Regions from separate parts of the Exiguobacterium sp. HSB13 genome, predicted to be linked through region 2. Evidence: riboswitches for the same ligand, from Rfam matches in the RefSeq annotation. Region 2 holds a riboswitch; each other region holds the start of a gene.
What was found. Region 2 has a riboswitch for S-adenosylmethionine ahead of mtnK (S-methyl-5-thioribose kinase). Riboswitches for the same ligand answer to the same signal wherever they lie in the genome.
Positions count from the first base shown of each region.

Region 1: another riboswitch for S-adenosylmethionine. It lies ahead of ACZGCQ_RS11365 (methionine ABC transporter ATP-binding protein); the one in region 2 lies ahead of mtnK (S-methyl-5-thioribose kinase).
Region 3: another riboswitch for S-adenosylmethionine. It lies ahead of metK (methionine adenosyltransferase); the one in region 2 lies ahead of mtnK (S-methyl-5-thioribose kinase).

Region 1 covers NZ_JBUZOM010000001.1:2,181,863-2,186,105, forward strand. The annotation lists gene ACZGCQ_RS11355 (MetQ/NlpA family ABC transporter substrate-binding protein) at 1-237, opposite strand, end outside; gene ACZGCQ_RS11360 (methionine ABC transporter permease) at 257-907, opposite strand; gene ACZGCQ_RS11365 (methionine ABC transporter ATP-binding protein) at 897-1,925, opposite strand; SAM riboswitch class I at 2,012-2,115, opposite strand; SAM riboswitch class I at 2,365-2,466, shown strand; gene ACZGCQ_RS11370 (alpha/beta hydrolase) at 2,534-3,292, shown strand; gene ACZGCQ_RS11375 (thymidine kinase) at 3,375-3,989, opposite strand; gene ACZGCQ_RS11380 (DedA family protein) at 4,173-4,243, shown strand, end outside.
Region 2 covers NZ_JBUZOM010000002.1:320,379-324,621, forward strand. The annotation lists gene ACZGCQ_RS13395 (2,3-diketo-5-methylthiopentyl-1-phosphate enolase) at 1-1,106, opposite strand, end outside; SAM riboswitch class I at 1,177-1,279, opposite strand; SAM riboswitch class I at 1,485-1,588, shown strand; gene mtnK (S-methyl-5-thioribose kinase) at 1,668-2,834, shown strand; gene mtnA (S-methyl-5-thioribose-1-phosphate isomerase) at 2,831-3,880, shown strand; gene ACZGCQ_RS13410 (sugar ABC transporter substrate-binding protein) at 3,892-4,243, shown strand, end outside.
Region 3 covers NZ_JBUZOM010000001.1:1,714,071-1,718,313, forward strand. The annotation lists gene ACZGCQ_RS09105 (alpha/beta hydrolase) at 1-660, opposite strand, end outside; gene ACZGCQ_RS09110 (GNAT family N-acetyltransferase) at 739-1,227, opposite strand; gene metK (methionine adenosyltransferase) at 1,366-2,574, opposite strand; SAM riboswitch class I at 2,703-2,829, opposite strand; gene pckA (phosphoenolpyruvate carboxykinase (ATP)) at 3,064-4,243, shown strand, end outside.

The sequences.
Region 1 (4,243 bases), on a different contig from region 2:
GGCATTGGCGTCGATCTCGCCCTCAGCCAGTGCCATGTTCGGCTGGACATAATCGGAGAACTTGACGAGCTCGATTTTGATGCCTTCCTTCTCTGCTTTTTTCGCGACGTAGTCCCAAACTTGGGTATCCGAACCGCTGACACCGAGTTTGATCGTCTTTTCGTCTTCTCCTGATGCTGCGCACCCGGCAAATAAAATCGTCGTTAGTGTTGCTCCAATTGCTACTGCTTTTTTCATGGCTGAATCGCTCCCTTGATTAATGTCTTCTGATTTTTCGTGCGACGATATTGCCTGTCGTCTGTAAGCCTTGAACTAAGATGACGAGAATCCCGACCGTGATGATCATGACTTTCGTGTCGAATCGTTGATAACCATAGGTGATCGCTAAGTCACCGAGACCACCGCCTCCAATCGCACCTGCCATCGCTGACGCCCCGATCAAGCCGATCGTCGCGATTGTTAAGTTCAGGATCAGTGAACCGAGTGCTTCCGGTAGGAGGAAGCGGAAAATCGTTTGAAACGGTGTCGCACCCATCGCTTCTGCTGCTTCCAGAACACCTTTATCGACTTCGAGTAACGAGCTCTCGATCAGACGCGCCATGTACGGTGCGGCGTAAAAGACGAGCGGGACGATGGCGGCTTCGGTTCCGATCGATGTCTGGACGATCAAGCGCGTCAATGGAATGATCGCGACGAGTAAAATGATGAACGGAATCGAGCGGAAAATATTGACGATACTGTTGAAGAACGTGAACAGCGGGACGTTCTCGAGCAATGCACCTTTTCGCGTGACGACAAGTAGGATACCGAGTGGTAAGCCAATCAAAGTCGAGAATAAGAGTGAGACGGATACCATCGTCATCGTCTGCAAAAATGCCGTCCAGATATCACTGTAATTAACTAGCATGGGCAAGCACCTCCTCGACTGTCACCTGTGCCTGATCGATATAGTGTAACGCTCGTTTTACTTCAGCCGGCTCACCGATCAACTCGACGAGTAAGGTGCCGAACGGCGTATCCTGCAACTCTGTGATGCTCCCGTGCAAGATGTTGACATCGACATCGAAGCGTTTCGCGACTTGCGATAAGAGCGGCTGCCCCGTGTGATGTCCGAGAAAATGAATCTTATAGATTGGATGTGCATTTCGCGACTCGATTAACTGACGAATCGATGCTGGAATTTCGTCATGCATGACGGACCGGACGAAGTTTTTTGCCGTCTCGGTCTTTGGATTCGAAAAGACGTCGAAGACCGTTCCTGACTCAATCAACTTTCCAGCTTCAATGACGGCGACCCGGTCGCAAATCTCCCGGATGACGCCCATCTCGTGGGTGATCAAGAGAATCGTGATCCCGTACTCGGCATTGATGCGTTTTAATAACTGGAGAATATGATGCGTCGTCTGGGGATCAAGTGCTGATGTCGCTTCGTCACATAAGAGGACGGAAGGTTGCGTCGCCAGTGCCCGGGCGATGCCAACACGCTGTTTCTGTCCACCGGACAATTGATCCGGATAATGATCCGCCTTGTCCGCGAGATCAACGAATTCGAGCAACTCCGTCACCCGGCGTCGAATCTCGTCTTTCTTGACGCCTGCGAGAACGAGTGGCTTTGCGACATTCGTAAAGACTGTGTTCGCATTCAATAGATTGAAGTGCTGAAAGATCATTCCAATCCGTTGTTTTGCTTGGCGTAATTTTTTCGGAGACAGTTGCGTTAAATCTTCCCCATCGACCGTCACCGTTCCTGATGTTGGTCGTTCTAACAGATTGACACAGCGGAGCAGTGAACTTTTTCCGGCACCACTAAAGCCGATGACACCAAAGATTTCGCCTTTTTCGATCGTCAGGTCGACACCGTCGAGCGCTGCGATCGTCTGATCCTTCGTGACGTACGTTTTTTTGACTTGATGAAATGCGATCATTCCGTTTTCCCCCTTCATTCAACAAAAAAGGTCCCTTCTTGAGAAACAAGAAGAGACCTGGATCCGCACAGTGGCAGAATCCACTCCACTCATCTCTCAGACATCTGTCTGATGGAATTGGCACAGTGCTCATAATGAGTCTGTTGCCGAGGTTTCGCAGGGCCAGTCCCTCCACCTCTCTGGATAAGTATTGCGGTATGAAATTCGTATGTGTGGTGTTGCGTTGTTGCTTATGTCGTAAAACTAATTTTTACATTACGGGTCGAACCTTTAAAAGTCAACCAACTTTGCAAAAATAATCCATTTGTCGCATATCGATTGATTGACAAGTTATGGATTAGCTTAATGAACGAATCGTGATTCGTCAAGAACGATTTGACAAGTCATTTTCGAACGTGCTACCATCGTTTCAATGATTAATCCGACAATTCCAATATGATATTTATCAAGAGTGAACGAGAGACCTGGCTCTATGACTTCACGGCAACCTGCAATTTGTAAGGTGCTCCGACCAGCAAAGCGCGGCTTTGGATGATACGGTGAAAAACTCGTGGGCGTCCAAGCAGTGACGTCGACGAGTTTTTTTCATGAATGGAGGAAAAAGAGTAATGATGAACTATCCTGTATTGACTGGTGCCGAAGCGTTTTATCTTCAAGGTGGACCGATTGGTATTCTAATCTGTCATGGTTTTAACGCGACCCCACAAAGTGTCCGGGACGTCGGTGAGGCATTCGCCGCTGAAGGTTTTACCGTCTATGCCCCGCGCTTACGTGGACATGGAACAAACGTCCGCGAGTTCGAACAATCGACTGCTCGATGTTGGAAGCAAAGCCTGCAAGACGGCTATGAACGTTTACAAGAAACATGCGACCAAGTCTTCGTCATCGGTCAATCAATGGGAGCAACGCTCGCACTGTCGCTCGCCGCTGACAGGATTCCGTTTGCCGGCATCATTACGATCAATGCTGCACTCTCCGTTCCATCCTATGAAGCACTTTCGTTCGAGGACGGTCCACAGTATTTACCGGAAGGGGCACCGGACATCAAGCGGTCTGCTTTTGAAATCATCTATGATCTCGTTCCGAGCCGTTGTGCGTTCGAACTCGTCCGTCTGATGGATGAGACGAAAGGACGCCTTGGATCGATCCTTCTTCCGACATTGATTCTTTACTCAGCGACCGATCACGTTGTTCCACCGTCGAGCTCGGATTATCTGCATCAACATATCGGAACGAATGATAAACGCAGCTACTGTTTACTCAACTCGTATCACGTCGCAACCCTTGATCATGATCAGGATTTGATCGTTCGTGAGACGATCCGCTTCATCGAACGCTCAAGCCGATTCTCACAGGAAACAGGATAATAAAAAAAACAGCTATTCGTTTCCAAGTAGAAGCGAATAGCTGTGAGATCAAAGGACGACCATCATCGGCTCGTCTTTTTATTTATCTTTCTTGATGCTGCACCGATTGGAGCGGCTTCGGTTTTCCAGGCACCTCATGACAATGGCGGCACCGTGGCTCATACGACTCTGAAGCGCCGACTAGGATGATCGGATCATCGTAGTTCGCTGGTTTTCCATCAATCAACCGTTGTGTCCGGGAAGCCGGATCACCACACGAAAGACAGATGGCTTGCAGCTTCGTTACGAATTCTGCGCGCGCCAGTAATTCCGGCATCTTGCCGAATGGCTCTGCCCGGAAATCTTGATCAAGACCCGCACAAATGACACGTTTTCCGTCTTGTGCAAGTGCTTCGATGACTTGTACGATCTCATCATCAAAGAATTGAACTTCATCGATTCCAACGATTTGTGTTTCCTCCGCTACTGCTGCGTAGAGATCACGACTCGTCGCCATCGGAATCGCCACGACGGAGTTGCCGATATGAGAGACGACATGCTCTTCATGGTACCGGTCGTCGATTGCCGGCTTGAATACTTGAACGGGCAGTTTGCCGTACTGCGCCCGTCTGACACGACGAATCAACTCTTCCGATTTCCCGGAAAACATACTGCCACAAATTACTTCGATCCAGCCGTACTGATTTATTACATGCATCATCGTCCGACACCGTCCTCTAAAAATAGTCACTTTAACGAGTATAGCTCGAAACGGTATCGAGAAAAAGGGTTGACTTCCGGAAATCAAAATTCATTTTTTCTTTCCCTAGAATTTTTGTCCTTTCATTCCAACCGTCCCCTATTTCCTGTACACTGAAGAAGAAGATTCTCACGAAAGAAGGTGTCCCCGATTCATCATCTCTTACATGATATCCTGCACCAATATGGTGCCCTTGGTCTCTCCGTCCTTCT
Region 2 (4,243 bases):
GCCGCATCGAGTGCTTGACGGAAAGCGATGACGCCAGCCGCAGCACCTTGCGGATGACCATGTACTCCGCCGCCGGCGTTGATGACGGAATCGATACCGAAGTCCTGTACGAGTTGAGCGACGAGTCCGGGATGAATACCGGCTGAAGGAACCGGGAAGATCGATTTCGTCTGACCGAGACGGGTCGCTTCGACCGTGATGCCACGAGCGACATCCTTTGGCAAAGCGACATTGCCGTAAGGAGACGGGAATAGCGTCAAGTCTGCTCCAGCAGCACGTGGTAATGTGCCAAGTAAGACAGGAGCTGCGACTCCGTGATTCGGGCTAGCGATCAACGCACCGCTATATGCCGGATGATTGAAGATCGGAACGTTGATCTCCGGATCACGTGCCAGTTCACGTAAGACGTCGAGTCCGTAAGTGAAGGTATTCAACAAGAAAGCAGTCGCTCCAGCATCAATCAACCGTTTGGCCTGATCCTTGAGCGTAAAGACGGGACCACTAAGTGTGATCGCATACAACGCGCGTTTACCAGTCTGGTGGAAGTGAGCATCGATGACCTCTCGTCCGATCCGTGCCCGATCAATCGTCGGTGTCAACGGATTGTCGTATAGGATCTCATCATCTTTGACAAGATCGATCCCACCAGCGAGTTGTCCTTCAAGTTGATCACGAAGGAATGATAGATCGCGTCCGATGACCCCTTTGAAGATACTCATTAACAACGGTCGATCTTCGACACCGATTAAGGAACGGACCCCTTCGATACCGAACTTCGCACCTGGAAAATCTGGTGTGAACGTGTCCGGTAACAGAAGTTCCGTTAATTTGATTTCACCGTCGAGTGAAAGTTTCCCGAAGACGGTCGTCAGAATCGCAGAAAAGTCGCGCGACACGTTATGTTCCGGATAACGAATCGTGATATATCCTTTTCCATCGCGCTCTTCCGTATGTACGACCTCCCCTTTGAACGAGGCGAGTTGTTGTTGCTCGAGATGATTCAGTTCCGTCCAAGAACCGACCGTCAAACCAAGCGCGAGTTGTTCAGCGCGTTGCTCGAGTCGATTGCGGGCAGTCAATTGATAAGTAGCAGTGATATAACCCATGTCTTTCCTCCTTCAACAAAAAAATGGTCTCTCGTCAGCGACAAGAGACCATGAATGATTCGAACGTGGACTCTTATCTGTCAGCTTTAGTAGCTGCAAGAATTAGCACCGTGCCAAAAGGTCGGTTGCTGCGACATCGTAGGGCTTGTCCCTCCGTCTGCTCTTGATAAGAATTGGATGAAATTGTGAAATCTAATTGCAATTTTTACATGAGAATCGTCACTTGTCAAACTATTTTTAGAAAATTTATTTTTTTGAAAATACTCTTTCTATAGATGGCATGAAAACGATATCGATTTCTGCTTGATTTCGATTTGACAGCGAGGAAGTCGATTGCGTAAGATTCAAATCAATATCACACACGACAACTACATACGACTCTTATCGCGAGTTGGCAGAGGGAATTGGCCCGATGACGCCGCAGCAACCGACCACTAGGCACGGTGCTACATCCAACAGACGTTTCGTCTGAGAGATAAGAGGACGCAGTGACTTTCCTGCGCCTCTTTTCGATGACGAAAAGAGGCGCTTTTTCGTGTATTACATTAGGGGGAAACTGAGATGACATACAAAGCATTCACAGAACAGGACGCGATTGAACGGGTCCGCTCATTAGGACTGATCGGCGACGGAGCCGTCGAAGCAGAAGAGATTGGCGATGGGAACCTTAACCTCGTCTTCCGAATTCGAGAAGGTGAACATCGATTGATTCTAAAACAAGCACTCCCGTACGCAAAAGTCGTCGGTGAGAGCTGGCCGTTATCGCTTGAGCGGGCGTGGATTGAGCAATCCGCACTCCGTGAATTCGCCCGGCATGCCGTGCCGTTCGTACCACGTGTTTTTCATGCTAGTCACGAAGAGGCGTATACGGTCATGGAAGATCTTTCACATCTGACGATCGTTCGGACTGGACTGCTCGCGGGTGAACAGTATCCGTTGCTTGCGGAACATATCGGTTCTTATCTCGCTCGGACTTTATTCCATACATCGGACTTTGCGCTTGGTCCGGTTGAAAAGAAACGTGTTGCCCGAACGTACTACAATCCAGATTTGTGCGATATCACAGAAAAACTGATCTTCACAGATCCGTTTCATGACGCGGAGACGAACGAGATTGAAGCCGGACTGGAGGAAGAAGTGGCACGTCTTTGGGCAGACGATGAGTTAAAACGCGAAGTCGCAAAACTCGAAGCGCTCTTCATCACGAAAGGGGATGCGTTGCTACACGGCGATCTACATACAGGAAGCATCTTCGCTTCGGCGACGGAAACGAAAGTCATCGATCCAGAATTCGCCTTCTATGGTCCATTCGGATTCGATGTCGGGCAATTCATCGCCCATCTTTTCTTCGCGGCATATCCAGATTACCCTACACGACGTGACGCAAGAATCAAGGACATCGATACGTTCTGGCTGACGTTTGCTTCAACGTTCCGTGCCTTATGGGAACGGGAAGCCGTCGAACCATTCCAGGCATCGGGACTTGTTGATGATGTACTGAGTACGATCTTACAGGATGCCCTTGGATTCGCCGGTTGCGAATTGATTCGGCGGACGATCGGTCTCGCACCAGTCGCTGATTTAGAATCAATCGATTCAACGACGGAACGCTTAGAGCGAAAACGTCACGCCCTCCGTCTAGGAGCAGCGTTAATCAAACGTCGGACAGAATGCCGGACATTTGATGATTTACGAAACTTTGACGTAACGGAGGAGTTAAGCCGATGAGTGCATTTGTTCAAAGTATCCGTTACGAAGACCGTGTCTTGACGATTCTTGATCAGACACGTCTACCGCAGGAAGAACACTATGAAGTCATTACTGATCTTGCGCAAGCAGTTGAGGCAATCAAACAATTGCGTGTCCGGGGCGCACCTGCGATCAGCCTATTCGGTGGATTCGTACTCGTTCAGGAAGCGTACCGGTTTGAAGCAGAACTGTCGATCTATAAGCAAGCTTTGCTTGAGACATCAGCGACGTTACTCGCGACACGACCGACGGCCGTCAACTTACGAAATGTCCTCGATCAATTGAATCCAATCATTCAAGACGGAACGTCGGTAGAAGAGATCCGTGAACGGTTGGAAAAACGGACGGTCGCCTTATACGACCAGGATGCGCAGACGTCACGTCAAATCGGGATTCATGCACTGGAATTGTTCCAGTCAGGCGACCGGATCCTAACGATTTGTAATGCTGGGTCGATTGCGACCGCTGCTTATGGAACGGCACTTGCGCCGTTCTACATCGCAAAAGAACGTGGCATCGAATTATCTGTTTTTGCGAGTGAGACGCGACCGTTACTGCAGGGAGCACGATTGACGACATGGGAGCTACAACGTGCCGGCATCGATGTCACGTTAATTACGGACAACATGGTCGCCCATACGCTGAAAGAAAAACAGATCGATGCGATCATCGTCGGTGCCGACCGGATTACACGAAACGGAGATACCGCGAATAAGATCGGGACGTTCCAATTGGCATTGCTCGCTCAAGCTTTTGGTATTCCGTTTTACGTCGCAGCACCGCTCTCGACGTTCGACTTCTCGCTCGTTTCCGGAGACGCGATCGAAATCGAAGAGCGTGATCCGCAAGAAGTGACGACTGTCCAAGGTGTCGCGACAGCACCAGCGGGAGTCGCCGTCTTCAACCCGGCGTTTGATGTCACACCACACACCTTAATCACAGGCATCATCACCGAACTTGGTGTCATCACTCAACCGAATGAAGAAACGATTGAACAATTAACAGGGCTTCAACCCCTCGGATAAGGAGATATGTCATGAAAAAACTAGCTTACGCAGTCCTAGCACCGGCACTGTTACTAGCGGCTTGTGCGAATGGAGAAGCCACGACGACAAAAGTCGTCAAGGATGTACCAAAAGGGGTTCAATCGGACGTCAAGATCGCTGTCATCCGCAACCTGGCATCGGACGACCATACGAAACAATTCCTTGATGGCGCACGAAGTGAAGGCGAAGCGCTTGGCTTTAAAGTCAGCACGTTCATTTCGGAAGGTAACGACGTCAAGTTCAAGGAGCTTGTCGCGCAAGCGATTCAGCAAGATTATGATGGGCTCATCATCTCGCATGGTAAGGAAGACTACGCCTATGACATGATCAAACCAGCGGTCG
Region 3 (4,243 bases), on a different contig from region 2:
CCGTGTGTTCAACCGTTCGAAACTAAAATGCGGAAATCCGTGTAGACGTTGTAAGTAAATCTGATCGCCACCCATTTTCCGGCATACTTCAAGCGTCAACTTGACGTCTGCGAATTGATCGTCCGGTGCATAAAAACAAGCCAAGTTCACACGTGGCAGTTTTTTTCGTTCCTCGTCATGTACGACGATCTCTTCTTCGATTTCCCGGTACTGTGCATAGGTCAGTTCACCGATACGAACAGTATCTTCCGTACTTTGACCAAACGGCAACGTACCGAGTGGCGCATCAGGTCGGAAACGATCGAACGCACTTGCAAAGACTTGTTTGACGCCTCCGAGTTGTTTTGAAGGGTGCCAATCAAACAACGGTGAAATGAACGACAGACTGGCGACCGGTAATTCATATTCTTGCAACAGACGATTGACGACGAGTGCGCCCATGCTACAGGCGACGATATGAATCGGTAGCTTGCGTTTCCCGGCTTCACGTAATGCTTCTTTTAACAGTTGACCATGTTCTTCAAACGAGATGCGACGTGGTGCGTCGACGAGCAATACTTCATACTCTCGTTCGAGTACCCGAATCAAAGCTTCACTCGGACGGGCACGCAGTTGTAACGGATAGACTAATACGATGATTCCTGTTGGTTGTTCAACCACAAACTCACCTCTTCACTTCATACTTCCTTTTCACGATACCTTATTTCAAACGCAATCGAAACCGTCCCAAGACGGATTTCACGAGGCGACATGGCGAAGACGAATGACAGATTCTACTTGCCCAAAGACTTCTTCCGTCATCTCACTCAGTTCTTCAAAACCAAATGAGGTCAAGAACTGACGTGCTTTATAGTTACGTGCTTCCACGTAGACTTCGAGTGGGACGGCTCCTTGTCGTTCGAGTTCACGGATCAGACGTCGCCCGATACCATTTTGCTGATATTTCGGTAAGACGTACAGACGAACGATCTCCCACGTTCCCTCAACATCAACAGCATGAATGAAACCGACGATCTCCTCGTCGATGATTCCGACATAAAAATACTCTCCCCGTGCTTCTTCCGCCGTCCGGATCGCACGAACGACTTCTTCTTGCGGATACGCCTCCTGCACGAAATGCGCTTTCGAACGTTCGGAATAGATTTCTGCATACGTATCCAACCAAGATGTGACGGCAATGTCATGAATACGTCCTGCATCAGCTGGAATAGCTTCGCGTATTTCCATAATCGGAACCCCCCTTTATATTCATACGAATCGACTCATGTACTTTTACCCTCTTCTAGAAAAAACATTCGTTTCCTGCAAAGTTCCCCGTAAACAAAAAAAGTCCGAAAACCCGCGTAGGGTTCTCGGACTTTTTGATTATGCGAAACGTTTTGCTTGTTCTTCAAGAACTGCTGCTTTATCTGTTTGCTCCCATGGAAGCTCAACATCTGTACGACCGAAGTGACCGTATGCAGCTGTTTGACGATAGATCGGACGACGGAGATCAAGCATGTTGATGATTCCAGCCGGACGAAGATCGAAGTTTTCAGCAACCAATTCGACGAGTTGCGCTTCAGGAAGTTTTCCTGTACCGAATGTATCAACCGCGATTGATACTGGGTGCGCGACACCGATTGCGTACGCAAGTTGAACTTCTGCTTTGTCTGCAAGACCTGCAGCAACGAGGTTCTTCGCGACGTAACGTGCTGCGTATGCAGCTGAACGGTCGACTTTCGTTGGATCTTTACCTGAGAATGCTCCACCGCCGTGGCGTGCGTATCCACCATACGTATCAACGATGATCTTACGACCAGTCAATCCAGCATCTCCTTGTGGTCCGCCGATAACGAAACGACCAGTTGGGTTGATGAAGAATTTCGTTGCTGCGTCGATGTATTCAGCCGGGATGACCGGTGTGATGACGTGTTCTTTCAAGTCAGCTTGGATTTGCTCAAGCGTGACTTCTTCTGCGTGTTGTGTCGAGATGACGATTGTATCGACACGAACCGGCTCGTTGTTCTCGTTGTATTCGACCGTGACTTGTGTTTTTCCGTCCGGACGAAGGTAGTCGAGTTGACCGTTTTTACGCACTTCTGCCAAACGGCGTGCGAGACGGTGTGAAAGCGAGATTGGAAGTGGCATGAGTTCTGGTGTTTCTTTCGTTGCGTAACCGAACATGAGACCTTGGTCTCCTGCACCGATAGCATCGATTTCTGCATCAGACATGCTACCTTCACGTGCTTCAAGCGCTTGGTCGACACCAAGAGCGATGTCTGCTGATTGCTCATCGATTGATGTCAATACAGCACACGTGTCCGCGTCGAAACCGTATTTCGCGCGTGTGTAGCCAATTTCACGAATTGTCTCACGAACGACTTTTGGAATGTCGACGTAAGTTGATGTCGTGATCTCACCTGCAACGAGAACAAGACCTGTCGTGACAGAAGTTTCTGCCGCAACACGTGCGTTTGGATCCGCTGCGAGGATTGCATCAAGAATTGAATCCGAAATTTGGTCACAGATTTTATCTGGATGACCTTCAGTGACTGACTCCGACGTGAAAAGTCGGCGATTAAGGTTTGTCATGTATGACCCTCCCAAAAAAGAATTTGACGGTGTACTCATTTCCCCTAGTTGAGTGGGACGGTAAAATGAAAAAAACCTTTCCAAGTCCAAAAAATGGTCAGGGAAAGGTTGTGCGTTCTTCCTTTACCCTCTTATCGTTCGAAGTGTTTACTTCGCTTCAGGAGAGCACCTTTTCCCTCATTAATATGTGAATTAATGTAGGACGGTTGCCGGGTTTCTTCGGGCCTTGTTCCCTCCACCTGCTCAGAATAAGAGTATCCGTTACGAATTACATGATATAAAGTTGTACCTACTCTGTCAAGCAAGGTTTCAAATTCTAGTCGAAACTTTTTGAAAGAGATGTTAAACTGTTAATGCTGAAAGCGTTTCCAGATAAATAGAAATCAGCACCAGAAAATGATTGCTCTCTCTTTAGTATGTCATATATAATAAATGTGTCATACTAAATACAGTGAGCCAAAACCAACGTAGGGGAAAGGTGGGGTCAGGATGCCGATGACGGTCCTGAATATCGAAGAACTACTCAAGAAAGAGCATGTGTTCAAACAACTATCTGTTGCTGAACTTGTCGAACATGCGATTCGAAACGAAGAAGGTGTCCTTGCTGAGAACGGCGCATTATCTGTAGAAACGGGGAAATTTACAGGTCGTTCACCAAAAGATAAGTTCATCGTCCGTGATTCTTCCTGCGAGTCTCACATTGATTGGGGTCACGTTAACCAACCAATGGATGGAGACAAATTTGAACAATTGTTGCAAAAGGTTCTTCGTTACATGAACGAAGCCGATCAGCTCTACTACACAGAAGCTGCTGCTGGAGCAGATACGCACTTCACCCTTCCGGTCCGTGTGCTCACACAATACGCTTGGCATAACCTGTTTGCCAAACAACTTTTTTTACGCGAGTATCCTGAAGTGGCTGCCTTCGAACCGTTCACGGTCGTCTATGCGCCGCATTTCAAAGCAGATCCTGCCGTTGACGGAACGAACTCCGAGACGTTCATCGCGATGTCGTTCGAACACCGGATCGTCTTGATCGGTGGAACGGAATACGCGGGAGAAATCAAAAAATCAATCTTTTCCGTCATGAACTATCTCTTGCCACAAGAAAATGTCCTTTCGATGCACTGCTCGGCAAACGTCGGACACGAAGGCGACGTCGCCTTGTTCTTCGGTCTATCCGGTACTGGTAAGACCACCCTATCAGCAGACGATAGCCGTCAATTGATTGGTGACGACGAACATGGTTGGTCGCACGACGGTGTCTTTAACATCGAAGGTGGATGTTATGCAAAGACCGTTAACTTATCGCGTGAAAAAGAACCGCAAATCTTTGACGCGATCCGTTTCGGAACCGTCCTTGAAAACGTCATGCTCGACGAAGCCCGTCATCCTGATTACGATGACACATCATTGACGGAAAATACGCGTGCTGCTTATCCGATCACAGCGATTGATAACATCGCTGTTCCGTCACGTGCTGGTCATCCGAAGACGATCGTCTTCTTGACGGCTGATGCGTACGGTGTTTTGCCTCCGATCAGTAAATTGACGAAAGAACAAGCGATGTATCACTTCCTATCAGGATATACATCAAAACTCGCGGGAACAGAACGCGGTGTCACGGAACCGGAAGCAACGTTCTCGACATGCTTTGGTTCACCGTTCC